Regions from separate parts of the Sporosarcina sp. FSL K6-1540 genome, predicted to be linked through region 1. Evidence: riboswitches for the same ligand, from Rfam matches in the RefSeq annotation. Region 1 holds a riboswitch; each other region holds the start of a gene.
What was found. A riboswitch is a leader RNA that binds a small molecule or an ion and turns the genes downstream of it on or off. The one in region 1 is predicted to bind thiamine pyrophosphate.

Region 1 (7,456 bases):
GGTCACGCAGATGAATAGACCGATTCCGACGGCACTCAGTACAAAGATGGGTGCGAAAACAGCTGCACCATCGAACTGCGTCATCATACGCCTACTGAAGTAACCAAGGCCTGCCTGCGCGCCTAACCATTCTCCGATTGCAGCGCCAATTACACTTAGTGTCACAGCGACTTTCATTCCAGAAAAGAAATGAGGGAGGGCAGTTGGTACGGAATATTTATAGAAAATATCCTTTTTTGAAGCACCCATCGTCAAAAAAAGTTCTTGTATATCTTTTTTTCCTGACGATAAACCATCGAATGTATTCACTGTTATCGGAAAAAATGTGATGAGCACAGTAACAGCAACTTTGCTCCAAATTGTGTAACCAAACCACAGTACAAAAATAGGTGCAAGCGCAATAATAGGAACCATTTGAGATGCAATGAGAATTGGATAGAGCGCTTTTCGTATGCCTGGACGGGAAGACATTAGCACTGCAATTGCTGTTCCTGAAATAATCGAAATGGCTAGGCCGATAATAATCGTCATCAAAGTAACCGGTAGATGTTTCAACAATAATACTTCCCTCAGTTCCCAAAAACGTATAAAAATTTGTATAGGGGAAGGGAGAATGAACGCCTTACCGTAAAGGCGTGCACCCAACTCCCAGATACTTAGAAATCCTGCAATGATTACTAAGGAAGCCGTATTTTTCACAGCGAAACCTCACTTCTGAGCTTGCCGATAAGCAGTTCTTTTAGCTCGAGCATTTCAGCGCGATGTAAATCGTTTCTTATTCGAGGTCTTTCAAGAGGCACTTCGATTTCCACGAATGAAGTGACAGGTTTGTTTTGCAACAGAAAAATACGGTCTGACAGAAACAGTGCTTCCTCTACGTCATGTGTGATGAAAAGGACAGTTGATTTGCGCTTTTCCCACAGATTGATGAGCCACTCTTGCATAGCCAGTCGGGTGATGGCGTCGAGTGCTGAAAACGGTTCATCCAACAATAGTAGGGAATTGCCAGAAAGAACAGCGCGTAAGAAAGCGACGCGCTGCTTCATTCCACCCGAAAGTTCTCCTGGATAGTTATCCTCTGTTCCACCAAGACCGAACTCTTGTAATAATGGTTGTACTTGTTCCTTGGCGGCCTTCTTATCTAATCCGGCTACTTCAAGCGGAAGACATGCATTTTCTAAAATGGTTCGCCAAGGCAGTAACAAATCTTGTTGTGGCATATAGCCGACCTTTCCAAGGCGCTGAGTATTTGGATTCCCTTCAAGAGAAATGGTACCCCCTGAGGGTTCATCTAATCCGGTTACAAGACGAAAAATCGTACTTTTACCGGAACCGCTAACACCAATTATCGAAATAAACTCACTGGGAAGAATGTTGAATGACAGATTATCGAGTATGCTGTTGCCTGATTCGTACGTGAATGAAACACCGTCAAACGATAGCATTTATCATTTCAACTCCAGCCCACATTTGTTTTGTATTTGCCATATCCCAAAACATATATTCATAACGAGTTGTATTGAGGAAGATCTCCTCGAGCTTTAACAGTTCATGCTCCGGTTTTCCTTCTGCTGATTTGTTCATTAAATCAATACACCAGCCCGCAAGTTCCTTGAATTCATCCGAAGAATACATCTGAATCCAATCGCCATATAACGAGTGATCGGCAGCACCTGGAATAGCATTTAGCTCCTTACCGATTTCCCAGTAACTCCATGCGCAAGGAAGCAGAGCAGCCATCACTTCCGCAACGGTTCCATTTTGACAGACGTGTAACATGTAGTGTGTATAGGCAAGAACAATTGGTGACGGCTTAGCGTTTTCAAGTTCCTGTTCAGAAATGCCGAACCGCAGTGCGTAGCTTCGATGCAGGGCCATTTCCTTGTTCAGCGTCCCATCGAGTAGTGTCGCGAATTTGCCCATCGTTTCCAAGTCGTCGGCTTTTACAGCCCCAATCGCAAACAGTTTTGCATAATCAATCAAATACAAGTAATCCTGTACCATATAAAACCTGAATTTATCCGGATCAAGCGTCCCATCGCCAATTCCTTGTACGAACGGATGGCTATGATTCTGTCTCCAGATTGGTAACGTCTTTTCTAACAAACGGTCAGTGAACTTCATGATATCAACACTCCCTTTGTATTCTTGAAAACCAAAAAACCCACTCCTTGAAGAAGAAGTGGGTTGTAGACAATCAAAAGTATCCCGGAAAATAGACCGGCAGAATTATTGTGTCAGCACCTCTTCCTTACGCTGGTATTAACCAGTTCAAGTTATAAGGGTCAAGGCACATGCCTCTCTCAGCTCTGTTAGAGCACCCCTAGCGGTGGATCATATGAAATTGGACTCATCCCCATTATAAGCATATTAAAAATAGAAGGTCAACCTTAACTTTGTGAAAAGTTAGAAAGGAATGTATGTTTCCTTTTACGAGAATTATCCTGTAAAGTAGAAAGAAAAAGTATTGAAGGGGGAAATGAATTTGAAATTTTTCCATACAGCGGACTGGCATTTAGGCAAGCTCGTTCAAGGTATATATATGACAGAAGGACAGCGTTATGTGCTTGATCAATTTGTAGAGGCAGTCAAAAAAGAGAAGCCAGATGCGGTCGTTATCGCAGGCGATTTGTATGACCGTGCGGTGCCACCTACAGAAGCGATTGCACTACTTGACGAAGTGCTTGGAAAAATTACTATGGAACTTGGAATACCTGTCCTAGCGATTGGAGGAAACCATGATAGCCCGGGACGCCTCCATTTTGGAAGCGGATTGATGCGAGTAAATGGCTACCATATTGCAGGTCAGATGACGAAAGTAATCGAACCGGTCGTTTTGTCAGATGACTACGGTGAGGTTCATTTCCATCTCGTACCATTTGCGGATCCTTCTGTTGTAAAACATTTGCACGAAGATGAAACGATTGTGAACCATAACGATGCGATGAAGAAAGTGACGGCAACTATCCGTGAACAAATGGCAGAGGGGGTCCGACATGTATTTGTTGGACATGCTTTTGTGACACCTCACGGAGAAAGTGAAAATAACACGAGTGACTCCGAACGACCGTTGGCAATTGGTGGGGCAGAATATGTGTCGGCGCATCTTTTCGAAGGATTTAATTATACTGCACTTGGCCACCTACATCAGGCACATTATGTGTTAAATGAAACAGTGCGATTTGCGGGTTCGCCAATGAAATATTCGATATCAGAAGAACATCATAATAAAGGGTTTCTAATTATCGAACTTGACGCTGCAGGGCAGGTATCTGTTGAGAAACGGGAGTTGAAGCCAAAGCATGATATGCGGACGGTTGTAGGGACGATGGAACATATTTTGTTGCACCCAGTAAGTGAGGATTATGTTTTTGTTAAATTGCTAGATGAGACACCGGTTTTATTCCCGATGGAAAAAGTACGGTCAGTCTATCCGAACGCGATGCATGTTGAGCGTAAAGTGCTCATGCTGACCGCAAATGCGGTTGATGAACAACGTATGGAACATGGGAAGCATGATGATTTAGCACTCTTTAAAGCTTTTTACGAAGAGATGAAAGGAGAAGCGGCAGACGTAGAAACGGAGACCCTCTTTTCAGAAGTGCTCCATGAAGTTATGCACAAGGAGGGGACACAGCTGTGAGACCAATTCAATTAATGATGACGGCATTTGGACCATATAAAGGGACGGAAACGGTCGATTTCAGGGAATTGAAAGACAATCGACTCTTCGTTATTTCAGGAGCTACTGGTGCGGGGAAAACCACGATATTTGATGGGATTTGTTTTGCGCTATATGGTCAGGCGAGCGGAGAAGATCGAACGGATAATCGTGCGATGCGAAGCGACTTCGCAGACGACGCAGTTCAAACGACCGTTGAATTGACGTTTGACATTCATAATCGAACGTACCGCATCATGCGGCAAATACCGTATGTCAAACAGCGGAACAAGTCCGAAACGTCTGCGCGCTGCGAGTTCTATGAACTGACGGAAGACGGGGAGGTACCACTTGTCGACAGGCAGATTGTATCTGAAATTAACAAGAAGGTAGAAGAACTAATCGGCTTTACACAAGCACAATTCAGTCAGATTGTTATGCTGCCGCAAGGAGAGTTCCGAAAGTTTCTAACGTCTGATACAGAAAATAAAGAAACAATCATGCGGAAAATATTTAAAACAGATAAGTACCGTGAAATAGTGGAGCAGCTAAAAGGGAAGAAAGACAGCGCACAAGCGACTCTGACGAAAGAGATGCAACAGAGCGAGGGGCATATTGGACAAATAGCGACCTTACTGCCCGAGCGTGAGTCATCGGTCTTTACTGTTCTTGCGAATGAACATTACAATGTGAATCAAGTCGTTCAAGGATTAGAAGAAGAATTTGCGTTTTATCAAGACAAGACGGTTGTTGTTAAAAAGAGTTACGATGAAGTTTATGCAAAACATACAAAAATGCAAGAAATGTACCACGCCGCGAAAAGTATGAATGAACGTTTTATTGAACTACGTCAAAAAGAATTATCGTTAAATAAGTTAACGGAACATTTGCCGATTGTGGAACAAAAAGAGCAACAAATAGCCGACGCAGAGCGAGCTGTTTCAATCGGTGAACTTGAGATGCAATTACTCAAATTGAAAGAAGAAACTGCCACGAAAGCAGGTAATCTTAAGAATGCGAAGGAAGCAGTCCAGATAGCAACAGAAAAAATGGAACTTGCTGGGCAGCGTTTTCGAGTGGAAGAAGCAAGAAAAACTGACCGTGAAAAGCTGACGGAAAGTTTGATACGACTAAAAGATTTCCTTCCGGCTGTTTCAAGTTTGGCATCGAAGGAAACTGCTCTTGGTGTGATGAAAAAAGAAAACAATCATTTGGAAAAAGAACTTGGGAAAACCGTTAGAATGACAGATGAAGAAACGAAGAACTTGGAAAAAGTGAAAGTAGAAATCGAGATGTTTGAAGTGGGACAACTTCAGTACGATGAACGTATCGATCAACTAAATGAAACGATTGAAAAGTGCAAACTACTGGATGAATTCATTGCCATTCGAAATCGGATACACGTATTGGAACAAGGAAAGAATGATCACGAGGCGCGTTATGAGAAAAGTAAATCGGAATACGATGCAGTAGAACAACTTTGGCTAAATAACCAAGCAGCTATGTTGGCTGAGTCTTTAAAAGACGGGGAATCCTGCCCGGTATGTGGGAGTGAACATCATCCCGCTAAATCGCATAAAACAATTGAAGTAACCATTTCAAGGGAAAAGCTGGAAGTGGAGAAAGAACGGCTGAAAGAAGTCGAGGGGCAATTCCGAACCGCGGCTATTACCTACCAAAATACAATCGAGCAGTTAACTGATAAAGAAAATGAAATGAAGCGGTTAGCTATAGAAAAGGATAATAATAATTTACATGAGGTAAAACAGAAGCTAGAAGCGGAAGTGGCTAAGCTTCGCGCAGATCGAAAATTGCTTGTTAATCTGAAAGTGGAATTGAAAAAGAAAGAAGTAATTACAGCGCAAATCGTGGCGCAGAAAACTGAAATGGAACGTGCATTGTTTCAACAAAAATCGTCCTATGATACACAACTAGCCCTGTTTAACATGACATTACAAACGATACCCGAAGATGTACGGGTACTAGCCACGCTTCAGGAGCGGATTGCTGAAACTGAAAAGAAAAAAGAAGAATTAGATTACGCTTGGGAAGTAGTCCAGAAAGTGCGTGAGGAAACGAGCGAGAAGCTGGGGGCGGCGAAAGTAGCAGAAATTCATGCTGGGGAAACCTTGGAAGAAGTTGTAGGGAAGAGGGGTCAGGCGGAAAGTAGATTCAAAAAAGCATTAGAAGAATCGGCATTCCCAACAGAACAGGCTTATCGTGAGGCGAAAATGCAAGAAGTTGACCGCATTTTGTTGAAAGAAAAAGTGGCGGTATTCAAACAACAACTTTATAGTTTACGCGATGCAGTAGGGGAGTTACGGGTACTGCTTGAAGGGAAAGAAGTGGTGGATTTGAGCGATTTGGCAACGAAAGTGGCCAAATTGAAAACTGATTATGAAGCCGCTCTTACTGACTATAATGCTTCTTCAGAATATGAAAAAAACGCATTCAGTTTGAAGGAGAAACTTGTACAGTCATCCGTAACAGTGATTGAACTTGAACGAATATATGGGAAAATCACAGACCTTTACGATATCGTAAGAGGACAGAACGGTTTGAAGTTGTCATTCGAACGCTATATTCAAATCGAATACTTGGAACGTATTATCCAATCGGCGAATGAACGTTTGAAAGAAATGTCGAACGGGCAGTTTGTCTTAATCCGCAGTGACCGTCAGGAAGTACGAGGGAGACAAAGTGGACTGGGTCTCGATGTATATGATGCTTATACAGGGCAAACACGTGACGTGAAGACATTGTCAGGTGGCGAAAAGTTCAATGCCTCTCTCTGTCTAGCACTTGGTATGGCAGATGTCATTCAAAGTTTCCAAGGTTCGGTGTCAATTGATACGATGTTTATTGACGAAGGATTCGGGTCACTTGATGAAGAGTCGTTGAACAAAGCAATTGACACATTAATTGATCTGCAGAAATCAGGTCGTATGATTGGCGTCATTTCTCACGTTGAAGAACTGAAAGCTGCATTCCCTGCGATTCTCGAAGTGAAAAAAGCAAAAGAAGGCCATAGTCACACGAAGTTTACTATTAAATGAGTTAATCTTATGTCCGTTTGCATGTTCGATCATGCAAACGGACAATTATTATATCAAAAATAGTATTATGATTTGTTTATTGTTAATATATCAGAAAAATCAATGTTTTATTATTCTTTTTAACATAATAAATTGCCATTATTATATTGCATTTTGTAAAGGAAAAGAGTATTATTAATTCAGCGATATATTGCATACGTGTAATGTTATTTACATCAAGGGGGAACTGAAGTTATGCAAAAGAAGTTATCATTTTCATCGTATCTTGCCATTGGCTTGATGCTATTCGCACTATTTTTTGGAGCAGGAAATCTTATTTTTCCAGCACAGCTTGGGCAATATGCTGGAACGAACATGTGGCTAGCTGTTCTTGGGTTTTTAATTACTGGAGTAGGGCTTCCATTTCTCGGCATCTTAGCGATGGGCTTCTCGGGGAGCCAAAATTTACAGCAACTTGCAAGCCGGATACATCCAGTTTATGCAGTTGTTTTCACATCACTTTTATACTTAACAATTGGTCCATTCTTCGCCGCACCACGTACAGGTGCAGTCGCATTTGATATTGGAGTCTCTCCGTTTATAAGCGCGGAATATATGCAGATTGCTACAATTATCTTTACTTTATTGTTCTTTGGTCTTACATTGTGGTTATCATTAAATCCCGCCAAAATCGTTGACCGTGTAGGTAAAATCCTTTCACCAGCACTCATCGTACTTTTGTTCGCTTTGTTGGTTATGG
Region 2 (7,456 bases), 770 kb from region 1:
AGGACGGAATATTGATACATCCATACAATCGGAATAGGACAGGGCAAGGTGTTCGGATTTTACTTTGCTCTCCTCATAAGGATTATGAACGTTTGCATCGATAGGATAGAGTGATTCTACACCATGCGCACGTTTCCCAACCGTGTAAGCAGTGCTGATATAAATGAATTGATTTACATTGAATAGTTTGGCCAATTCCAACGCGTTTTTTGTACCTTCGTAATTGACTGAAAAGAGCTCTTCACGTAATTCTTCATCGAATTTCACAAGAGCTGCGATGTGATAAAACAGGTCGACTTTGCCTTGTAATTCATGAATGACATCGTCAGAAAGTCCGAAAAGCGGTTGTGTAATATCGCCGTTTAAAAGTTGGATTCTGTTCGCGGCATCCCCTGAGAGACTCGCGACAAGTCGTTGAGCTTTGTCCATATCCCGAACGAGTACAAATAATGTATGATCAGTCGTTTCTAGTAAGTTATTTAGTAATTTACCACCAAGAAAGCCAGTAGAACCCGTTAAGAAAATCGTCAACCTAAATCCCTCCATGAATAGGACAGAAATTATCTCCGTCCAATTGCTATTCTAATTATCGCATATATGGTTGCTTAAGTGAAAAATTAGCGGTTTCATGTTTGAAATAAGGTCATTAGAGGAATACATGTTGTGGATTCGACATCAAGGAGGAACTTACAGCATGAGAAAGATGGAAGAAACACAGATGGATTTGAAGAGAGAGAAAATCATCCAAAGCCTTGTGAAAGATGGGGTTTTCAAACTACATGGGAAACATCTTTACGAACTCCCGCTTTACGCACTTATGAAAGCCTATATAATACGTACCGAATAATATCGTACCGGCTGGAACCATCGCATCAGCCGGTATTTTTAGCGTGTATTGTCTTATGTTTAACCAATTGAGGTAAACTAGTGCGATAAGGTTCAGAATGGTGGGGAAATCCGATGTTAGATGACAAGTTAAAAAAACTTCAAAGCGATTGGCTAGATGAAGCAACAATTTCTGCTATGCAGGTAAAGATGAGTAGCGGAGAGCTATCGGCTGAAGAGCTTACGTTTATGTATATTGACACGATCTCATATAGGAACAAAAATATAAAAGCAGTGCTTGAGTTGAACCCACAAGCTGTACAGATTGCTAGGGCTCTTGACGTAGAAAGACGGGAAAAAGGGATCCGTTCACTTCTTCATGGTATTCCGATTTTATTGAAAGATAATATGGGGACCCGCGACATGATGCATACGAGTTGCGGGTCACTTGCGCTTAAGGATTTCTATGCGGCAGAGGATTCTTTTCTCGTTAAGAAATTACGTGATGCGGGAGCTATTATTCTCGGAAAGACGAATATGACAGAGTGGGCGAATTTTATGTCCGATCGGATGACGAACGGCTGGAGTTCACGAGGTGGTCAAGTGAATAATCCATATGGTTTATTTGATGTCGGTGGATCGAGTTCGGGGGCCGCTGCAGGCATTGCAGCAAATATGGCAGCTGTGGCAATTGGTACGGAGACGACCGGATCAATCCTTAACCCGTCAGCGCAGAACTCGCTCGTTGGCATTAAGCCGACTGTAGGAACGATCAGCCGTACAGGGGTGATGCCTCTTTCGTACACACAGGATACTCCGGGGCCTATGGCAAGGACCGTACACGACGCAGCAATTACATTTAGCCTGCTGATTGGCACGGACCCAGAAGACCCTGTAACAGCGGAGGCATCCCGTCTAGTAGGAATTGACTGGACGTCTGTGCTTGATAGTAGAGCACTTGAAGGTGTTCGTCTTGGCGTTGCACGAACGATTTTCGAACGAGAAGCATCTACGGAACGTTTGGACCTTTTCGATGCCGCGCTCAAAGAACTTGAGGCAGCAGGTGCTGTAATAATAGATGATGTAGAATTAGGGACAATGGAAAATGACCTCGGTTATAATGTGCTTCTCTATGAATTTAAAGCGACCTTGAATGCATATCTAGGGAAGACACCTGCAACAAATGCGATTCGTACATTGTCCGATATTATCAACTTCAACAATGAGCATGCAGAAGAAACATTGAAATTCGGTCAAGTGATGCTGGAAAAAGTGGAGCGAACAAGTGGAACGCTGACGGAAAGGGCTTATATAGAGGCACTTCTCCGCAATCGTCATTTGGCAGGGGACATCGCACTTGGCAAAGCACTTGATGAGCATGCTATTCAAGCGCTAGTATTTCCACAAGATCATGGATGCAGTTTCGGAGCGGCAGCGGGTTTCCCATCTGTTACTGTTCCAGCAGCCTATTCCGAGGCAGGTGAACCGTTTGGCATTACATTTTCAGGGAAAGCATTTACTGAACCTGAATTAATAGGCTATGCATACGCGTTCGAACAGCGTGTCAACGCACGGAAAAAACCTTAATCAGTTTTGTCAGAAATAGAGTGTAGCAGAGCCTATTATGATAAACTGAAAGGAATAGAGTGAAAGTGGGGATAATGATGTCCTTCTTAGAAAATATGGACGAAATGTTTAAAGAAAAATGGAAGTTTGAGTACGAAATGCCAATCCAGGAGAAAATGATTCCTGAAATGCTGGCAGGTAAAGATATCGTTGCAGAGTCACCGACGGGTTCGGGCAAGACACTTGCATTTGTATTGCCACTTTTGCAATTGGTTGATGGCGATAAAAAACAAACGCAGGCGCTGATTATAACACCATCACAGGAACTGTCGATGCAAATCGTTAATGTTATCAGAGAATGGGTAACAGGAACTGGTATCACGGTTACACAACTAATTGGCGGGGCCAATATGCAGCGTCAGATTGAACAATTGAAGAAAAAACCAACAATTGTTGTTGGAACACCTGGTCGATTGGCTGAACTTATCAAGGTCAGAAAGTTGAAAATGCATGATATTCGTCACATTGTTCTTGATGAAGGCGATCAGCTTTTAGCGCGTGATCATCGTGTCGTTGTGAAAAATATGATTGAAGCGGCAAATCCGGAAAGACAAGTTATTGCCGTATCTGCGACAATTACAGATGAAATTGAAATTGTTGCTAGCAAGTTTATGAATGATCCAATCCGCATCCAAGTTGGAGCGGAAGAAATGCCGAAATCGGGTAAGGTCGTTCATTCATTTGTGAAAACGGATGCACGGGACAAAACGGATGTATTGCGTGGGATTTCTTATTTGAATGGAATTCGTGCTCTTGCATTTATTAATAATGTGGATCAGCTTCGCATGAAAGAAATGAAGCTTAGGTATAACGAAGCACCAATTGCGGTTCTTCATTCAGAAATGACGAAATTTGAGAGACAGCAAACATTGGAAAGTTTCCGTAAAGGCGAGTTGAAGATTTTGATAGCAACTGATCTTGCGGCACGAGGGCTAGACATTGATGGCTTAACACATGTTATTCACATCGACGTGCCACATACGGTTGAGCAATATTTACACCGTTCAGGCAGAACTGGACGAGCAGGTGGAGATGGGGAAGTATTGACATTGTTGTCGTACCCAGAAGAACGAGATTATCGTAAGCTGACTAAAGGAATTAAAACGGTTCAAAAAGTATGGTATAAAGGCCATCTTGCCGAAGGAAATTCAAAAACAATTGCAGCTCCTAAAAAGAAATAAGACAAGCGCAAGGGATCTATATATGTCGGGAAAATAGCACGTGTGCTGATTAACCATTTATTTGCATAAAATACTGGTGAATAGGGCTTAAAAAATCCGTTTTCACTGAATCATTTCCGGTTCGCTTTCGGCAAACTATTCACGACACATTTACCATGAGGCAAGTGTAGCTAGAAGTGACTCTGTCACTTCTAGCTACACTTTTTTCGGTAATCCTGTTGTGAATACAAGTAGCGCCCAGTAGGTGATCATGTTATTCACTGGTGATTTTTGATTAATCAATAGACGTGGGAAAATAGTTATATAAATCGAGTGAAGGCATCCCCTAGCACCGTAGTGAATTTAATGGAATACTTTATTACCACATATCTAGACAATAATAAAAAGGGCTATCCAGGAATCCAAGTGCATTGGATTTCCAGGGACAGCCCTTTTCTATATATATTGAAAGAACACATTAGGCACTAATTATAGTTGCGTCAAAATAATTGGTTCGCCTTTTGTGACGATAATTGTATGTTCGATTTGAGCCACAAGAGATTTGTCTGGTGTAATGAACGTCCAGCCATCCCCTGATTCAATAATATGCTCTGCTTTTTCAGAGATAAACGGTTCAACTGCGAGAACCATTCCTTCTTTTAGAAGCGTCTTATCCCATGCGTCATAATAATTGAGTACATGCGAAGGTTCTTCGTGCAACGCTTTACCGATGCCGTGGCCAGTCAAGTTTTTGATGACTTTTAAGCCATTTTCTTTTGCTTCGCGTTCAACTGCTTTACCAATTTGGTTTAAGCTTGAACCTGCTTTAACTTTTGTCATTGCACGTTCAAATGCACTCTTAGCCACATCACATAATTGTTGTTTCTTATTATCGGGTGTACCGACAACAAATGAAATGCCAGTGTCAGCAAAATAACCATTGTAGGAACCTGAGACGTCAATATTAACAAGATCTCCATCTTCTATCACGCGGGAACCAGGCATGCCATGGGCAACTTCACTGTTGACGCTGATGCATGTAAATCCAGGGAAATCATATTCTGCGATAGGACCTGAAATTGCACCTTTTTCTTCGAATAAGCGACCGCCGATGTCATCAATTTCTTTCGTCGTTTTACCAGGGACAGTTGCTTCTTTCATCGCTTCCCTGATTTCAGCAACAATTTTGCCGATTTTCTTTAACGCTTCAATTTCCTGTTCAGTTTTTGCAATCATTATGTTCAAATCCTTTCTTCCGTTCATTCTTTTCCATACCATACTATATCATATGGAGCTGAACAAAAAAGCCTACAAACTTAAAAAACGTTTGCAGACTGTCGAATTATTTCTTTGGGATTGTCGTGCTTGTTACTTTTTTTTCTTTCATTACTTTGCGAACAATCGGATAGACGATAGGCGCCAATTTAATAGCGGTTTTTAATAATTTTCCAATATTCATTACGAATCACTCCTAAACACAGCATTTGTTACTTTTTTCCCGAATAGGTGGTTTTATAAACATTCACTTCAATACTTTAACACCTTGAAAAACATTCCAAATTAGAATTGCTATGAGCAAAACTCCATAAACTAGCATGAATAAGACAGGTGTTAATTGCCAAAAACCAAAGTTATCACTAGGCATTACATTCAGGTCGTAGGTAAAGGAAAACATTGAAAAAGAAAAAATGATAAATCCTGCAATAAGAAGTACGACAGGAACAAGATGTGAAACGAGAGAGCGCTTGGCATGGTGTTTTACTTCACGGTCATCCGAAACGAAATAAATAATGACGGGTATAAGTAAAGGGGTGAAGAAGACACTAAAGTAGCATAGGGCGGCTAACAGTTTATTGTTCGACACACGAATCCCTCCATTTTAGTTTAACTATATATATTGAGTAAATGAATCCCTAGATTAAACTTGGCGAAGAGGCCATACAAGGGTTAACTGGAGCCTGAGATTGGCGGCATCTCCTAGCGCCGCAGCGAATTTAATGGAATTCTTAATTTCAACATATGTAGGATAATTATCATCCCTGTTAATCATCTTGCTTATAGGATCCCCATCTTATACAATGAACTAGACAACTAAATTACTGGAACCACAGGGGGAGCCTATTTGGCTGAGATTGGACAGCACGTCCTGACCCTTAGAACCTGTAAGATTATTCTTGCGTAGGAATGTGGATGGAAATTGACATATTCGATGTCCCATCTATTTCGGGATGTCTTTTTTTATGCCCACATCTTTCGCTGAGCTAGGAAAGGGATGAATTAATTTGGATCGGAAAAGACTTCAACTTTTACTTGAAATAGCTATTTTAGGTGCAATTTCATTTGTACTTGATCAGATTGGTTTTAAAATGCCACAGGGTGGCTCGGTTACGCTGTCAATGTTGCCGATTGTTGTCATGGCATTTAGATGGGGGATTGCAGGCGGTATGCTGACTGGCTTCGTCAGCGGGTTATTGCAACTGATGATGGGAGGCTATGTCTTTAATATAATACAGGCTGCGCTTGATTACTTCGTGGCGTACACGTTGGTTGGAGTGGCAGGTGTTACACTTGCATGGCTGTTAAGTAGTAAAGTAAAAGGCAACAAAGGCTCAATGGTTACAGCAATCGTTGTGGGGACAGTTATCGGTGGCCTACTTCGATACTTGATTCACTTCATTGGTGGAATTGTATTTTTTGCATCTTATGCACCTGAGGGACAGCCCGTATGGCTCTATTCACTCGTATACAATGCAAGTTACATGATACCTTCAATAATATTATCAGCAATTGTTGCGTCAATATTATTCACTACAGCACCGCGTCTTTTAGAGAGAAAATAGAAAATCGCCGTTCTGCCCAATGTGGGAGGACGGCGATTTTTTTAAAGGTAAGAAAGTATAAGTTGTTCTACATGGATCGATGTCTAGACTCCAGACGCCAGCCCCTGGGCCCACACGAAGTGGGTCATGCAGTGGGGAGGGATTGAGCTACATCCCTCCTTGTTGCGACAGGATGTCGCGATTTTAGACTGCCTTCCTTTAATTTCAGTCTTGCCGAAAAGGCAAAGACCGCCTTTGTCTTCAAGTCTTTCAGCGCTTGTCGGGGCTAAACAGCGTCTTGCACTTTTATTTAGGTGTGAATGACTTTCGTCTGAAGAACATGAATCCTGCGATTGTAGCTGCAAGAAATAGGGCTGCGGCAGAGACGAATAGTTCATCAGCACCGTTTTTTACAGTGATACCTATAAATGCCCATATGAAGACAGCACTAAATGCTATATCCGCGTAATGGTATAAAAAATGAAGTGCAATAGCGGTTGCGATAGTCAAGTAGATGACGGTCCATAGCGGGTCACTTAGTCCCCAACCAGACCATTCATGCAAAGTAAGGACGTAACTGATATTTGCAATGGTCGCGACAAAAACCCATCCTAGATAGACAGCAATCGGAACTCTACCATGAATATGACTATTTTTTATAGAATAAGTAAAATAAATGGTTAACAGTGTTAAAAGAAGAAGCAGGTTGATAATAATTGTCCATCCGAAGAAACCAAAATGCCAAAGCAAAATCCAAGTGATATTTAATAGGCAGCTGAGCACAAACAAAACTACCCTCCGATTGAATAATGCATGATTAATGTTTACTGTGTTGCGCATAAAGCCGTATAACCAGATAGCGAGAAGCAGATAAATAACGGCCCAAATTGAAAAGGTATATCCTGCAGGTGTAAATAGTACCGGTAAACTATTAGAGATTTGCCCGGTTGTTTTTCCATTGATAGGCATTATATTCGCAGCTGCATTGACTAGAACGACCGCAATGAGCGAAAAGGTCATAATTAT
Region 3 (7,456 bases), 1.2 Mb from region 1:
TATTTAAAGCAGCAAGGTTATAGCGCAGTAGAGGAATTCATGAAACGGATTGAGTCAGATACGCCTTAGTATTGAGTAGCAACGTTTGGTGGGTTTGGAATAATTAGTAGGAGTACGTAAAAACGTGAAAATGAGTAGACATTCAAATAGATGTCTACTTTTTTTCGTGTTTTTTATTTTGGTGTATGAAATGTTTGTCATTTTGTCTTGTTCGGCCACCTATTATTAGTCAGGTTACTCCTAGATGCAGCTGGGGGCCTGGAGTGTGGCGTAAGCTAATTGGTGATTGATGATACTATTTAACCCGTAAAGGCATGTTAGAGGCGAAACTGAGAAGCCGAAATTGCTTGGTCAACAGCTCGCATGCTTGTAATGAAGGTGGGAACAGATCGAATAACAACTTATAATCACTGGCACTTTAGAAAAGTAAGGGAATGTCTAATGGGTTTTATTTGTGAATACCCTTTTTATTGAATGGTAAGCAAGCTCTGCTTCAGCTTGAAGTTAGGAAGGGAAGGGGAAGGAGGGCTTATATCGAACTTGAGTAAACGTCCATCTTAACTATTTTTGTGGATGTATACATTACAGTGTACTTGTATACATTAATGTATACATTTGTAAACATTAATGTGTACAAGTGTACAAACACGTACGCAACCAGTGATGGCGTGTGTATACGCTAATGTGTACAAGTTTACAGCAAGGTACACAATATTACATTTGTGTGTTAAATAGTTGAATTGGATTGACCTGCCAACAAAATTCCAGTACCATTTCAATAGAAAGATAGAATAATTGGGGAGGATGATTTTTATGACAGAAACACGTATTGCAGCAATTGACGTAGGAAACGATTCATTAAAAGCCATTTTCGGTAAATTGGAAGCAGAACTCAATATACCCAATGTAATTGCACAAGATATTGCAGATCGTCCGATTATCGGCATTGAAGAACTAGACAACCAAGAGCCTACTGATGGCATTCATATTCGTTTGCACTCTCCAACATTAAAAGATAACAACGCTATTTACCGTGTTGGGAATCTTGCTACGAAAAGTGGTAATTCAACTGAACTAGATCCAGGTAGCAACAAATCTGAGGAAGATCAAACTTTGGTGATGTTGTTCGCGGCACTTGCAATAGATGCAGCTCGTGATGAGAATAAAGGTATTTTTAAACGTAATAATAATGTAATTGAAGCTACGTATACACTAGGTACAGGACTTCCACTGAGAGAAGTAAAGGAAGGGAAAGACGTTGGTTATCGTTCCCAATTGCTTAGCTCTGTTCACCAAGTAGAGTTTTTGGTTACACCTAAATATCAAGGTATAAAAGTAAATATTAAATTTGATGAAGTAAAGGTTTATCCAGAAGGTTTTGCTGCGTTTATCAACCTTGTAATGGATAATAATTTAAACATCATTAATAAAGAATTAATCGATAAACAAATCTTGATACAAGACATCGGTGGATTATCAACGGATGTTGCGGTCATTAGGAATCGTAAAGTTGATGATGATAAGGCGCAAGGCTTTAACTTGGGTGTTTCAGAGTCTCTGGATGCTATTCGAGAAGAAATTTATGTTAGACATGGCGTAGAGCTGGACAGTCGTCTAGATGTTGTGGACATTATAACGAAGAAAAATAACCGTAATCATATTATGGTAAAAGGAAGCCGGACAAGTGTTCATGACATTGTAGATCGGATTCTCTTGGAGTTAGCGAAAAAGCAATACCGCCATTTACGGAATGTATGGGCAAGAAACTCGCAATCTGAGATCTGCTATTTCATCGGCGGAGGCTCTATTGTCCTTAAAGACTATCTTAAAACGTTAAATAATAGCTTAGATGGTTATAATATCGATTTCTTTGAAGATGAAAAAGAAAGTGTTTGGATGATGGCCAACGCTTATTACAAGTTAATTTCAGACTTTGCGAAAAAAAATCAACAAGTCAAAATTAAAGAAGAAGAAAAGTTAGTTAAAACAAAGTAAGGTGACTATGCATGAATGACGCGGGATTAAAAAGGGGACAGCCCATTACATTTCGTCTCCCATCAGATACATCTGACCACACACTAAAGCAACTGCAAAAGTTAAAAGAAGTCGAAAGAAGAAACTTTTCCAGTAAAATTGCGGAGTTCGTGATAGATGGGGTGAATGACTCACTTTTAAAGCATAGAGAGGCCATAACAATTCCGCTCCCAAAAGGGTTAACTAAAGCGCAACGTGATTGGTTAAAGCACGAACATTCCGAGGCGCTACTAGGGAGTATCGTCTATCAGTTGATGTCCGATCCAATCCGCACAGCTTCTCTCTTTGCATCATTGAACAGCAATGCAATAGATGTAAATGCAGCATTATATTTGCAGGAAGAAACGAGCGCTGCCGTTGAGGTGGAAACAGAACATCAATTGATTAACATAGAGGATGATCTGGATAATTTTGATTGGGAACAGTTAAAGGAGCCAGAAGAAACCTCTGTTGTAGAAGAGGAAGACCCTTTAGCTGACTTCCTTGCCCAGATGAATAAATAATAGTGAGTGCCTGCATAAGAAACCACCATGAATGCTTAAATTTTCATGATGGTTTATTGTACAGGCACTTTTTGTTGTGATTTCTAAGGAATCTAAAACATTGAGATGTTTTCTTTGGAGCATACAAGGGAAAAAGAGTAATAGGGATGACTACAGCTAGTTTACGAATGGGCTGTATGTCTATTTAGTAAGAAGAATGGGGTGGAGCGGGTATGGAAAAAATAATTTACATCGTGCGTCATTGCTCCGCAGAAGGACAGGCACCACACGCGGAATTGACTGCTGAAGGGATTCTGCAGGCGGGTCAGCTTGTAGCGTTTTTCGAAGATATCGAAGTGGATCGGATTATTACGAGTCCGTTTTCTCGTGCACGTCAGACGGGCTGGCCTATAGCTGAGCGGAAGAAGTTGCATGTAGAGGTGGATAGTCGGCTTATGGAGCGCGTGCTAAGTTCAATGGATTTCGAGGATTGGTTGATAAAGCTGGAAGATACGTTTTTTGACCTTCATCTAAAATATGAGGGTGGGGAATCTTCGAGTGAAGCGATGTCGAGGGTCTGTGATGTTGTGGATGAGCTGGGTGACGGTTCGCGGACAGTGCTTGTAACACACGGGAATTTAATGGCGCTATTATTAAGTTGTTATGATGAACGATTCGATTTTGGGCAGTGGCAGGCACTGACGAATCCAGACGTGTATGTTATACGGATTAAGGATGGGGACTCAGAAGTGGAAAGAATTTGGGGTTCTGAATAAAAAAACAGGCCGCTGTGATGTCGGCCTATCTACGTTTTAGTGAATGTTAACCCATTGTAAGATTAGTAATAATGACCACTGCAATAATAACGAGTGTCCCGAAAAGACTGATCCACATGGATTTGTCGGGATTATTCGGTCTGCTGTCTGCTTTATGCATAAACTGCGCCTTCTTTCTGTTTATGTCACTAACTATACTCTTATCGACGATAGAATGGAATAAACTGTTACCACGTGAAACGAGTTTATTATATATATTGAACCTATTTGATGGGGGTTTTTATTTCCATTACTCTATGCTTCTATTGAAAATGGACCAAACATTCCCACAATCTCACACTAGATATGTTACACTTGCTACAAAGCTGAATAGTTTAACAACCACTAGGGGAGCCTTTTTTAGGCTGAGACGTGCATGAATGCGCGGACCCTTGGAACCTGATCCGGATTATACCGGCGTAGGAAAGTGGGTACGCCTTTTACGAATAGTTAAATGGCTAGCCGCTTTCTTACGCCACCGGGAAGCGGCTTTTTAGTATAAATAAAAGGGTGGCGAATCGAATGGTACGTGTGGCATTGACAATTGCGGGGTCGGATAGTGGTGGTGGTGCGGGTATTCAGGCAGACTTGAAGACGTTCCAAGAATTGGGTGTTTTCGGTACGTCGGCACTGACAGCGGTGACAGCGCAAAATACATTTGGAGTGACGGCGATACAGCCGGTTGACACCGCTATTATTAAAGCGCAAATACAGGCAGTTATTGAAGATTTTGATGTTAAAGCGATTAAGACAGGGATGCTCTTTTCGACAGAAATTATCTATGCAGTGGGAGAGGCGTTTCATTGGAGCGGAATTCCACTTGTCATTGATCCGGTAATGATTGCGAAAGGGGGTGCTTCATTGCTAGAAAGACAGGCGGTTGAAGCGTTGAAGACTGTACTTGTACCTCTTGCAGCTATTGTTACACCTAATATTCCAGAAGCAGAAGTGCTTGCAGGAATGGAAATAAAGACGAATGAAGACATAGAACGAGCGGCGAAACATATAATAGCGTTGGGCGCGGGGGCGGTTCTTATTAAAGGGGGCCACCGGAAAGAAGCGCCTTATGCGGAAGATCTGTTCATGGGGGCTGACGGGGAACGGTTCTCGGTTCGCGCACCATGGATTGATACGAAAGATACGCATGGAACAGGGTGTACGTATTCGGCGGCACTGACAGCGTTTTTGGCAAATGGGGAAACGTCAGCGAATGCAGTTGTTTCTGCAAAATGTTTTATCCACGCAGCAATTGAAGATGGACTTAAAATTGGTGGCGGCCATGGTCCGACGAATCACTGGGCATATGGACGCCGCGGTAACAAGACAATGGAAGGGGTTGTAGTTTATGGATAAGCAAACAGTTAACTTATATTTCATCATGGGTACAGTGAATTTGGCGGGACGCGACCCGTTACATGTCTTAGAAGAGGCGCTAAAGGGTGGTATAACGAGCTTTCAATTACGTGAAAAAGGGCCTGGTGCATTAACGGGTGAAGAATTGAAGGCTTTTGCACAAGCGTGTCAGCAATTATGTGAACAATATAGTGTACCTTTCATTGTCAATGATGATATAGGTCTTGCGATTGAAATTGGTGCAGACGGTATTCATATCGGGCAGGAAGACGGATATATTTCAGCAGTGCGTGACAAGGTTGGTCCAGACATGCTAATAGGTGTTTCTACGCATAATGTAACAGAAGCGATTGCGGCAGCTGATGCAGGGGCTGATTATATCGGTCTAGGTCCAGTTTATGAGACACAGACGAAAATGGATACGCAACCGGTTATTGGTATCGAGACAATTAGGGAGGTGGCATCGTTGTTACCTGGTTTACCTATTGTTGCGATTGGTGGAATTTCAGAACGCAGAGCCAGTGCTATCATTAAAGCGGGTGCGTCAGGGGTAGCGGTTATTTCTGCAATTTCTGGAGAAGAAGATCCTGGAGAAGCAGCAAGTCGTTTAAAAGGTGCGGTCCTTCTTTCATTAACAGGTATTGAAATGTAATGTTTAACTGCTCGCGAAATATACCACACTTCCAAGTAAGGGGTGTGGTGTGCGGATGAAAAAGAAACTGTTTGAAATACAAACCGTTTTGCATAAGGCAGATCTAATCTATTTCACATGGAATGATGTCGGCGGAACTTACAAAGTTTATAGAGACGGGCATCATTTGTATGAAGGAACGGTCTCTGAATTTAGTGACGGTGATTTCAAGCATGCGAAACTATATAATTACGTAATCGAACGTGTTGAAGATGGTATTGTAATTGACGTTATTGCATTGCAAACGTCAGCATTTGCTGAACAGAAAAACAAAGAAAGTCCGCTTCAGTCACTTGTCATGACAACGATTGTCGCAAAGACGCAAATTGCATTGTCTTGGGAGGAAATTAAAGATGTCGCTGAATATGATGTCTACCGAAATGGGACGCATATGACAACGGCGGTCGGTAATTCTTACATCGACAGGGATTTTTCGTTGGATGAAATCTATACGTATACGATTAAATCTAAGCGTTCACTTGCGAAGTCGGAAGAACGATTCAACGTCTTTCAGTCGATTGTCTCCACTGTTTTTGGGCTGTTGAATCCGGTTTCGTCGAAGGCAGAAGCGGTGATTGAACAGTTTTCGGTGACAAAATCCATTGCCAAGCCGAGGGAGTTGCTGACGCCTGTTCAAGACAGAGTTCGTCTCCCGAATGTAGATAGGTGGGGGTTCCGCTACATGACGTTTTTGCAGGATGACTGGGTGTTGAATCCGAATCTTTTATCGCGAAATCGTTATTTTAAAGGGGATGACAGGGGATTCGATTCAAATGGAGCCAGTTATCGGACCCGAGTGGACATCGAACTGGCATATGACCTTGAACGTTCTCCGTTGACGTTTACAAGGGATGTTGGGCCATCGATTGTCTATGATGCTTTTAAGCGCTTTAGGAAACAAGCAACCGCTTCACACGATGGGATTACGTTGAAACGGACAAATCACGGGGAAGACGAAGCGGGATTTCATCTTCTGCATGCTGTCGGCAATCCCCTTACAACGGCCCCTGACATTAACTATGAAGTGCGGGCAGTTATGAGGCGGGACGGAACGTTTGATATGACGGGTTACCACGATCAGGCGCCCCATCATGAGATTTACCTGATGCGCGGTGAAGAGAATGAATGGAAACCAATTCACCAAGCGGAAAGTAAGGGGCTCGCGTGGATGTCCGAGGTAATTGCTTGGCAGTACTGGCGAATCTCTAATTTTGAATAGTAAACAATGAACTCCTTCCGTTGTCATAAATGGAAGGAGTTCATTGTTTATCCGGAAAGGAAAAATATGAGTTGCGTAGATAGCGAATTATGCATCCCTACTATTCGATAGGATGAACCTTGGTAATAATGAATGTACTGTGACAAGAGGTTATCTTAGATAGCCTCTTTATTTATTTTTTAGCGTCTATCATTTAACAAGACAGGCGGTGACTCGTTTCTTACATCTGATTTATTCACTTCAAGCCAACTCGTTGACAAAGAAAACTCTGCTTGATATGATTACCTTGAATTCAAGATAAATAACTTTCTACTAATTCGAGGAGAGAATTGATATGACGAAAAAATCAATGGGCATTCATCACATAACTGCAATCGTCGGACATCCGCAAGAAAACGTCGACTTTTACGCGGGTGTTCTTGGGTTGCGTCTTGTCAAGAAAACCGTCAACTTCGATGATCCGGGGACGTATCATCTTTACTTTGGTAATGGAAACGGTGCACCGGGTACGATCATTACGTTTTTCACATGGGCTAATGCTCGCCAAGGAACAATTGGGGATGGTCAAGTCGGTGTTACGTCGTACGTAGTACCGGTCGGGGCAATGACTTTCTGGGAAAACCGTCTTGAGAAATTTAAGATTGCGTTTAGCAGATCAAACCGCTTTGGTGAAACGTATGTATCATTTGATGATCCACACGGTTTGAGAATTGAGATTGTCGAGCGAGAAGATGGGGTAAAGAATGAATGGATGGTTGGTGAAATAACAGCGGATGTCGCTATAAAAGGGTTTGGCGGCGCAACGCTATTATCTACACAACCTGAAAAAACGGCTCATCTTCTTGAACAAGTTATGGGGCTT
Region 4 (7,456 bases), 270 kb from region 1:
TACTTTACTCGATGTGTACAGAGCAGTCGAAGTCGTGGAAGAAGGCGAACTTTTTCAATTTCATGAAAAACCAAATCCAAATTGCCCGGTTGGCGCCAACATTGAGGCAGTTCTTGAGCTGATTTTACTTCGAGCTCAAGAAGCGATGGAATCTGTGTTACATGAAATTACGATGGAAGAATTAGTATCGGTATTAACACAAAAAATCGGATAGTTCATTCGATTTTTTAGCCGTCGCTGTAACTGTAACCATTACAGTTACAGTTGGATTAATTATAGCCAATGGCTTCAAATCACTAGGCGCGCATTATTTTATGTGCATAAAAAAACTAATTTACTGGAGGATTTAAACATGAAAATTGGAATTATCGGAGCTACAGGAAAAGCAGGAAGCCTTATTGTAAAAGAAGCGAATGACCGTGGACACGAAGTAACAGCTATCGTTAGAAATGCAGCAAAACTAACTGAAGAAAATGTTGTCGCCCTCGAAATAGATATATTTGATCTACAAGCTGAAGACCTTCGTCAATTTGATGTTGTTGTAAATGCATTCGGTGCTCCTGCAGGACAGGAACATCTTCATCTAGATGCCGGAAGAGAGTTAATAGAGGCGTTTGAAGGCGCTCCAGAAACAAGATTAATTGTTGTAGGTGGCGCGGGAAGCTTGTTTGTAGATGAAGCAAAAACCATCCGTCTAATTGACACACCGGAATTCCCTGAAGAATACTTTGCAACTGCTTCCAATCAAGGAAAGAACTTAGAAGACCTGCAAAAGACGAGTGGAGTTAAATGGACATTCATTAGCCCAGCAGCATTCTTTAATCCTGAAGGAAAAAAAACGGGTTCGTATCAAAAAGGAAAAGACAATTTAATCGTGAACTCAAAAGGTGACAGCTATGTAAGCTATGCTGACTATGCAATTGCAGTTCTTGATGAAATCGAAAATCCTCAACATATAAATGAACGTTTCACCCTTGTTTCTGAAGCGGAATAACTTAGTTTTAGGAGATGAGAACAATGCAAACAGAAACTAGGAAACCCGGAATTGAAATTGGAATATATACATTTGGGGATCTTGGTCCAGATCCCCTAACTGGAAAAACAATAAGTATTCAACAGCGCCTTCATGAAGTATTGGCTATTGGAAAGCTGACTGAAGAAGCCGGACTTGATATTTTTGGTGTCGGTGAGCATCACCGCTTAGACTATGCCGTATCAGCTCCGCCAGTTGTTCTGGCGGCAGTGGCACAAAACACGAAGCGTATTAAATTGACGAGTGCAACGACTGTTTTGAACACAGTCGACCCTGTTCGCCTATTCGAGGATTTTGCTACACTCGATTTAATTTCGAATGGTCGCGCTGAGATTATTACAGGTCGTGGTGCATTCGTTGAATCTTTTCCGTTATTCGGTCATGACTTAAACAATTATGACGAACTGTTCGATGAAAACATACGACTGCTTCAAGAATTGAATACCAATGAAATCGTCAATTGGAATGGGTCATTCCGTTCGCCTTTAACTAATTCTATGATTGCCCCGCGCCCTGTTCAAAATAAACTGCCGATTTGGGTTGGTGTAGGTGGAACACCTGATAGTGCAATACGAGCTGGAAAACTTGGAACTGGTTTAGCATTAGCTATCCTTGGTGGGGATCCAATTCGTTTCAAACCACTTGTTGATTTGTATCGCCAAGCTGGCATAAGTGCCGGACATCGTTTAGAGGATTTAAAAGTGGCTGTAACAGGACATACGTATATAACAAAGACATCCCAACAAGCGAAAGACGAATTTTATCCTTACTATGCAAATTATTGGGGATATGTGAACAAACAACATGGAATGATTACGAGAATATCCCGCTCTGATTTCAATTATATGGCCAGTCCCGAAACCGGATTATTTGTCGGCAGCCCTCAGCAAATAATTGAGAAGATTCTCCACCAACACGAACTATTTGGACATCAACGATTCATTGCACAAATGGATATCGGCGGCTTGCCGTTTTCTAAAGTCGCAGCGAGTATTGAAATGTTAGCAACACAAGTAGCTCCGATCGTTCGGCGTGAAACGGCTCGTTAAGGTATCTCATAATAATCTATCTGGAAACATAGAAATCAATTGATACCGTATAAGTAATAGCTTCACTTATTTATATGTTGAAACACATGACTGCTTACTTTTGTGATAAAACACTAGAAGCCTTATGTACATGTGCTTTTGAATCGCTTTGGACTGAACGACTACTGCACCATTATCGGAATTTCTTGCAGCGTAGGATGCGACTTTGTCGCATCCTACGCTGCTTTTTCGTTAATTGTATGGGGGCCCTTCGTCCGCCGCTCTTCAAAGGTACAGCTACACTAAGTTCTGATGCTTTTGGGAACGAGTGAATAACTACATTCCTATCCATAAAGGGGCAGCCAAAGATGCAATTTTGGCTGCCTAATCCCACTCTATAGTATTTCCTTTTTGTATTTTAGAAAGGGTCACTTTCTATATGGCATCACATTGTTACTTGTATGATTTTTGCCAAAGTAAGTAAGGAAAGCTTGTTAAATGCAGCAGAGTGCCCGAAATTTCATCTTCGGGCACTTGCAACTTTTATAGAAAGGTAGTTATTCTTCCATCTTCCAAAGTAGTTGCATTTTCCACTTAAACATTGTAGGTATGTGGTGGACAGTTAGTTGTAACAGGATTACCGAAAAGAGTGTAGCTGGCATTTCCAGCCACATTTAACCCGCGGTAAAGGTGTTGTAATCATTTCGTCCAAAGCTAGCCGCAAATGTACAAGTCAAACGTAGACTTTTAAGCTTTTCTTAAGGTTTAGGCTGTCCCTTGTAAGGCGCCTTCGCTTAGTTTATATAGGCATCCATTTGTTCAACATGTAACAGTTTAATAGTAGTAGATGAATGGGGAGATTACTTGCACTCCTATTTTTTCGTATTACACCACTCATTTATAAATAACATAAGCGTCTTGGTAAATACCACTAATTCTTCAATGTTTATCTTTTCATCGACTGAATGTGCCTCTTCCAACTTTCCAGGACCATAGATAACAGTTGGAATTCCTGCTGCTCCTAGCCAGCCCGCATCTGTTACTGATCTCGACATACCTATTATTGCAGGACTTTTTTCGGTTTGTTCATGACAATGCGCAAGAAGTTGAACAGCTGCATGGTCCGCATTCATTTCAAGCGCCGGAAATATTTCTCCACGTTCTTCAATCATTGATTTTCCACCCCAGCGAAAGTGAATGGGATTTTCTCTTAACCACGTGTCTGCTTTTGCTACATGGTTCAAATGCTCTTCGATTTCTTTTGTTACAGATTGATAGGTTTCATTCGGATAGAAATGAACGGTGATCCAGAGCCGACATTCATCCGCCACAAAAGCTGCATGCCTTCCTCCTTCTATAACTGCTGGATTAATAGTAGTGGTGCCAGGCGCAAAACCCGGATATTTTTTTGTCACAGCCCAGTGACGTTCTAAATCTTGTAATCCAGCAATAACCTTCATCATCTTTTCTATCGCACTAGCCCCATTAACCGAACCGCCTGCATGAAGCATACTCATCCTCATTGCATCATGGAAAACTTCCTTACTTTTAATCGTTATCCAGCCGGTAATCACACCACCCTGACCATGGATTTGACGATCACTGCCATCGACTACAAGTGCAAAGTCTGCTGTATAGCCTTTTTCCATACATGAAAGTGTTCCAGCCTCTCCCGCTTCCTCCCCAATGACAGTCTGAATTTGCAAATCACCTTTCAGTTCCACACCTAGTTCGTTTAATAATTTAACGGCTAGTAAAGTCGCCGCTACTGCACCTTTCATATCGGATGTTCCTCGCCCATATGCGTTGCCATCTTTAGTCGTTAGTTCAAAGACAGGCACAGTCCACTCTGTTTCATCCCCCACTTCCGCAACGTCTATATGTCCATTAATGATTAGGCTGTTATACAGGTTTCCATCCGTTCCCTTTTTAACGCCTACAACGTTCGGGTCGCCAGGAAATACATCCCAACTAACCGTTTCAAATTTTTCTTGTGCTAAAAAATCTTGAATATACCGCTGTACGCCTGTTGTATTTCTTGCCGGTGGACTAACTGTCGGGAAACGAACGAGGTCCGCTAGCAATTGCACTAACTCCTCTAGACGTTCATCAACTAGGTTACTAATTCTATTTTCCATTTTACTCATCCATCCCTTATCTATATTTTTGGTAGGTGAATCTATATACGTTGTAATAAAGAATTCCATTGAATTCACTACGGCGCTAGCCCTTGTAATGCGCCTTCGCGCAGTTCACTATCTTTATTTCATTTGTTCAACATATATACACTGGAACAGAAAACAGCCGCTTTCCATAATCGGAAGGCGGCTGTTTTCTACGTATATAAAGACATTGAGTGTAGAGTTTCAGCTGCTTCCCTACGCTAGTATGAACTAGATCAGGTTCGAAGGGTTTACATCTATGATGTGTCTCAGCCTAAACGGCTCCCCTAGCAGTATCTATTTAGTTTTTTCTTCTTCACAATGCATCTGTTCTTTCTTCCCCTTTAGGAAGATAGTTCGATAAGTCGATATCACGTAACCCGTTCTTTATTTTAGTTGTGTAACCTAAATTTTCATTCGATAAAAACGAAGCTTTTGAAGCAATCATTTCTTCTAATAAAGGCAAATACGTCGGATCAATATCTTTCCAAAGTTTGTACGAATTTATTAAATCCTCTAAAGTCAGATGCTTGTAATCATCGCCTTTATAGTCACGTAATGCGGAAATACGATACCAAATATCGCCATTATCACGAATCCAATCATCTTTATCCGCTACAATCGCTGTTTGTATAGCCTGCGCTGTATCTAAATACTTCTGATCACCGAACTCATTATAAGCCATGAGTAAAACGTTCATACCGCCCAACACATGATTCATAGAGGCATGTGTCGTTACTTGCTGTGCAATCGGGAAGTAATCCGCGATGTAGTAAGACTCGTCATTCACAGGAATGACGTTTCCTTTACTTTTTTGTGAGACTAGTAAGTCAGCATAATTACGCAATGGCTCTTTCGCATTCTCAATTCCAAAATCAGCACCACTATTATAGTAGAAAAGCGCGATTTGCTCATTAAAACGTGTATCAATGAATGGAGCTGTAATGTCATATAAATCTTTCAAATAGGTGCTTGTAACTTCTGTTTCCCAATAATCTTTGTCACCTTTGAAATTCTTCAAGTTAACAAATGAGTTGTAAATTAAGTTCTCAAAATAACGATCCTCTTGCTCATTATATAAAACCAGCGCACGATCTTCTTTTAATAGAAGTAAGTTCCGCCCATATCCTTGCCCTGTGTCAGGCATTGGCTCTGTGGTTATCGCCATTTTATTGTATGGGCCACCCGCCGTGTACCAATTATTACGTTTTTTATAATACTTAGCTGACTCAAGCATCCAGCTCTCCATATTCTCTTCATTCGCAAATAATTGGTCATCCGCATTCATATACCACTGATCTACAATGTCATTGCCTTTTGAATTTAACGTATGCACAGATAATAATGTTGTTCCAACCTGAGCATAAGACAGTGCCTCTTTTTCACCGAGCAATTGACGCATGTAACTGTAGCCATCATTCTCATACTCTAATGACAATTGCTTTGACAAATAAGACTGACCAACCATCCGCTCCTTCACTGATCCATCTAGCTTCACAAATTGGAGTAAACCTGTCGGATAGGATGTTGTGTCACTGCCAAAAACGTCTTTATCATTACGTTTAATCTTGTATTTATCATAACGGTTTAGCTCAAATGAAGCCACTTCATTTTCTTTTTGAATGACATCTACTGTTACAGCAGATTCAGTAGGGTTAATGATTTTCGAAAATAAGAAGTAATCGCCATTATCAAATGAACGAACCGTTAACTCAATGGTCGCACCTTCTATACCGATGTCATAAGTGTAAATATTATCTCGTGAAAATGAGTTATCGATTCTCGTATGATTCGTGAAAAGTATATTCTCTGTCGATCTTAGGTAAATCGGATGTTCATCAAATGACACCTTCATTAAATTCACAGCAGAGGGAATCCGAGTAAAATTAGGCGACAGCTCTAAGTTCGTTAATTCATATTTTTTGGTAGTTGCAATGTTCCCCTTCTCCACAAGTACTTGATGCAGAATCACCGCAAAAGTAGCGCGGTCTACTTGTGATCCGTGATTGAATAGACCTTTTTGTATGCCTGGCATAATTCTGTATTGTGGAACTGCGCCTACACTTCCTTTATCCAATGAAATAAGACTTGGCCATTCGATTAATGCACTATCTTGCAAATTAAATGCATCTACTAATGCCAACTCCATTTGCCTACGTGTTAAAGGTTCTTCCATACCAAAAGAATTGCCTGTCACGTCTTTGATTAAAAATTCATATCCCGCTTTTGTAAAAGATTGAGTAGCCTCTCCAACTGTCATTGCTAGATCCGGACGAAATTGCATATCGCCGTAACCCGTCAATATGCCCATTTCTACAAGTTGCATAACTTCATTTTTCGCCCAGTGGCTATTTGGAATATCCGTAAATTTTGCAGCTGTCGTGACGTCTTCTGATTTAACGACTTGAGCTTCTGCCGCGTTAGCTGTTAATACAACAGTAGCTGACGTCGGTAAAGCTACCGTTAATGCTAAAGCGAGAAACAGTGTAGTTATTTTCTTCATTTTTGTTTAAAGCCCTCCTTTAGTTAAAATTAATAACATCAAATTATAGTTAAGTATAATTATAACACTTTTGGATACTATTTTGGAGTTCATCCACAGGAGAAAGCAAGGCTGAACAATAGCAATTCAATGGAAAAGAAACACCAGTCCATAATCATTGACCTTAGTAACTCTTGAGTGTTAGGGTTTTCACTTGCCAACTAATTCGGCAAACTACAAAGGAGGAATTGCAATGAAGCAATTGATGCAACAGGAAATTCACCTAGCAAATCGTCCCAAAGGAATGCCTGCGAAAGAAGACTTTACCTTTGTAAAGAATTCAGTTCCCTCACCAAAAGTAAATGAAATTTTAGTACGGACGCTTTATTTATCTGTTGACCCATACATGCGTGGAAGAATGCAAGATGCCAAGTCATATATTGCTCCATTTGAATTGAATAAGGTCATTTCAGGGGGTGTCGTAGCTGAAGTAGTTGAATCCCAGTCAGACGCCTTTAAACAAGGTGATGTCGTTGTTGGGAATCTTGGCTGGGCTGAATATTCCGTAGCTACTCCAAATGAAATTCGCAAAATAGACCCTAAAATGGCACCTATTTCAACACATTTAGGTATTCTCGGCATGACAGGTTTAACTGCCTATTTTGGATTGCTTGATATCGGAAAACCCCAAGAAGGCGAAACGGTCGTCGTTTCTGGGGCTGCCGGGGCAGTTGGATCAGTAGTTGGACAA

Region 2: another riboswitch for thiamine pyrophosphate. It lies ahead of thiT (energy-coupled thiamine transporter ThiT); the one in region 1 lies ahead of tenA (thiaminase II).
Region 3: another riboswitch for thiamine pyrophosphate. It lies ahead of thiD (bifunctional hydroxymethylpyrimidine kinase/phosphomethylpyrimidine kinase); the one in region 1 lies ahead of tenA (thiaminase II).
Region 4: another riboswitch for thiamine pyrophosphate. It lies ahead of MKY15_RS13435 (acetylornithine deacetylase); the one in region 1 lies ahead of tenA (thiaminase II).

What each region holds. Positions count from the first base shown of each region.
Region 1 covers NZ_CP152018.1:3,106,499-3,113,954, forward strand. Annotated here, with positions in the region: gene MKY15_RS14725 (ABC transporter permease) at 1-699, opposite strand, end outside; gene MKY15_RS14730 (ABC transporter ATP-binding protein) at 696-1,445, opposite strand; gene tenA (thiaminase II) at 1,432-2,124, opposite strand; TPP riboswitch at 2,232-2,335, opposite strand; gene MKY15_RS14740 (exonuclease SbcCD subunit D) at 2,486-3,643, shown strand; gene MKY15_RS14745 (SMC family ATPase) at 3,640-6,717, shown strand; gene brnQ (branched-chain amino acid transport system II carrier protein) at 6,952-7,456, shown strand, end outside.
Region 2 covers NZ_CP152018.1:2,340,747-2,348,202, forward strand. Annotated here, with positions in the region: gene MKY15_RS10865 (SDR family oxidoreductase) at 1-531, opposite strand, end outside; gene fbpA (Fur-regulated basic protein FbpA) at 695-847, shown strand; gene MKY15_RS10875 (amidase family protein) at 961-2,412, shown strand; gene MKY15_RS10880 (DEAD/DEAH box helicase) at 2,490-3,632, shown strand; gene map (type I methionyl aminopeptidase) at 4,101-4,847, opposite strand; gene MKY15_RS10890 (hypothetical protein) at 4,954-5,070, opposite strand; gene MKY15_RS10895 (DUF4870 domain-containing protein) at 5,134-5,475, opposite strand; TPP riboswitch at 5,712-5,813, shown strand; gene thiT (energy-coupled thiamine transporter ThiT) at 5,894-6,451, shown strand; gene MKY15_RS10905 (tryptophan-rich sensory protein) at 6,737-7,456, opposite strand, start outside.
Region 3 covers NZ_CP152018.1:1,873,383-1,880,838, forward strand. Annotated here, with positions in the region: gene hprK (HPr(Ser) kinase/phosphatase) at 1-69, shown strand, start outside; gene MKY15_RS08510 (ParM/StbA family protein) at 814-1,995, shown strand; gene MKY15_RS08515 (hypothetical protein) at 2,007-2,537, shown strand; gene MKY15_RS08520 (histidine phosphatase family protein) at 2,750-3,292, shown strand; TPP riboswitch at 3,669-3,774, shown strand; gene thiD (bifunctional hydroxymethylpyrimidine kinase/phosphomethylpyrimidine kinase) at 3,854-4,684, shown strand; gene thiE (thiamine phosphate synthase) at 4,677-5,336, shown strand; gene MKY15_RS08535 (DUF3238 domain-containing protein) at 5,392-6,594, shown strand; gene MKY15_RS08540 (ring-cleaving dioxygenase) at 6,929-7,456, shown strand, end outside.
Region 4 covers NZ_CP152018.1:2,833,045-2,840,500, reverse strand. Annotated here, with positions in the region: gene MKY15_RS13450 (Rrf2 family transcriptional regulator) at 1-214, shown strand, start outside; gene MKY15_RS13445 (NAD(P)-dependent oxidoreductase) at 353-994, shown strand; gene MKY15_RS13440 (LLM class flavin-dependent oxidoreductase) at 1,018-2,082, shown strand; gene MKY15_RS13435 (acetylornithine deacetylase) at 2,934-4,199, opposite strand; TPP riboswitch at 4,420-4,522, opposite strand; gene MKY15_RS13430 (S-layer homology domain-containing protein) at 4,540-6,726, opposite strand; gene MKY15_RS13425 (NADP-dependent oxidoreductase) at 6,959-7,456, shown strand, end outside.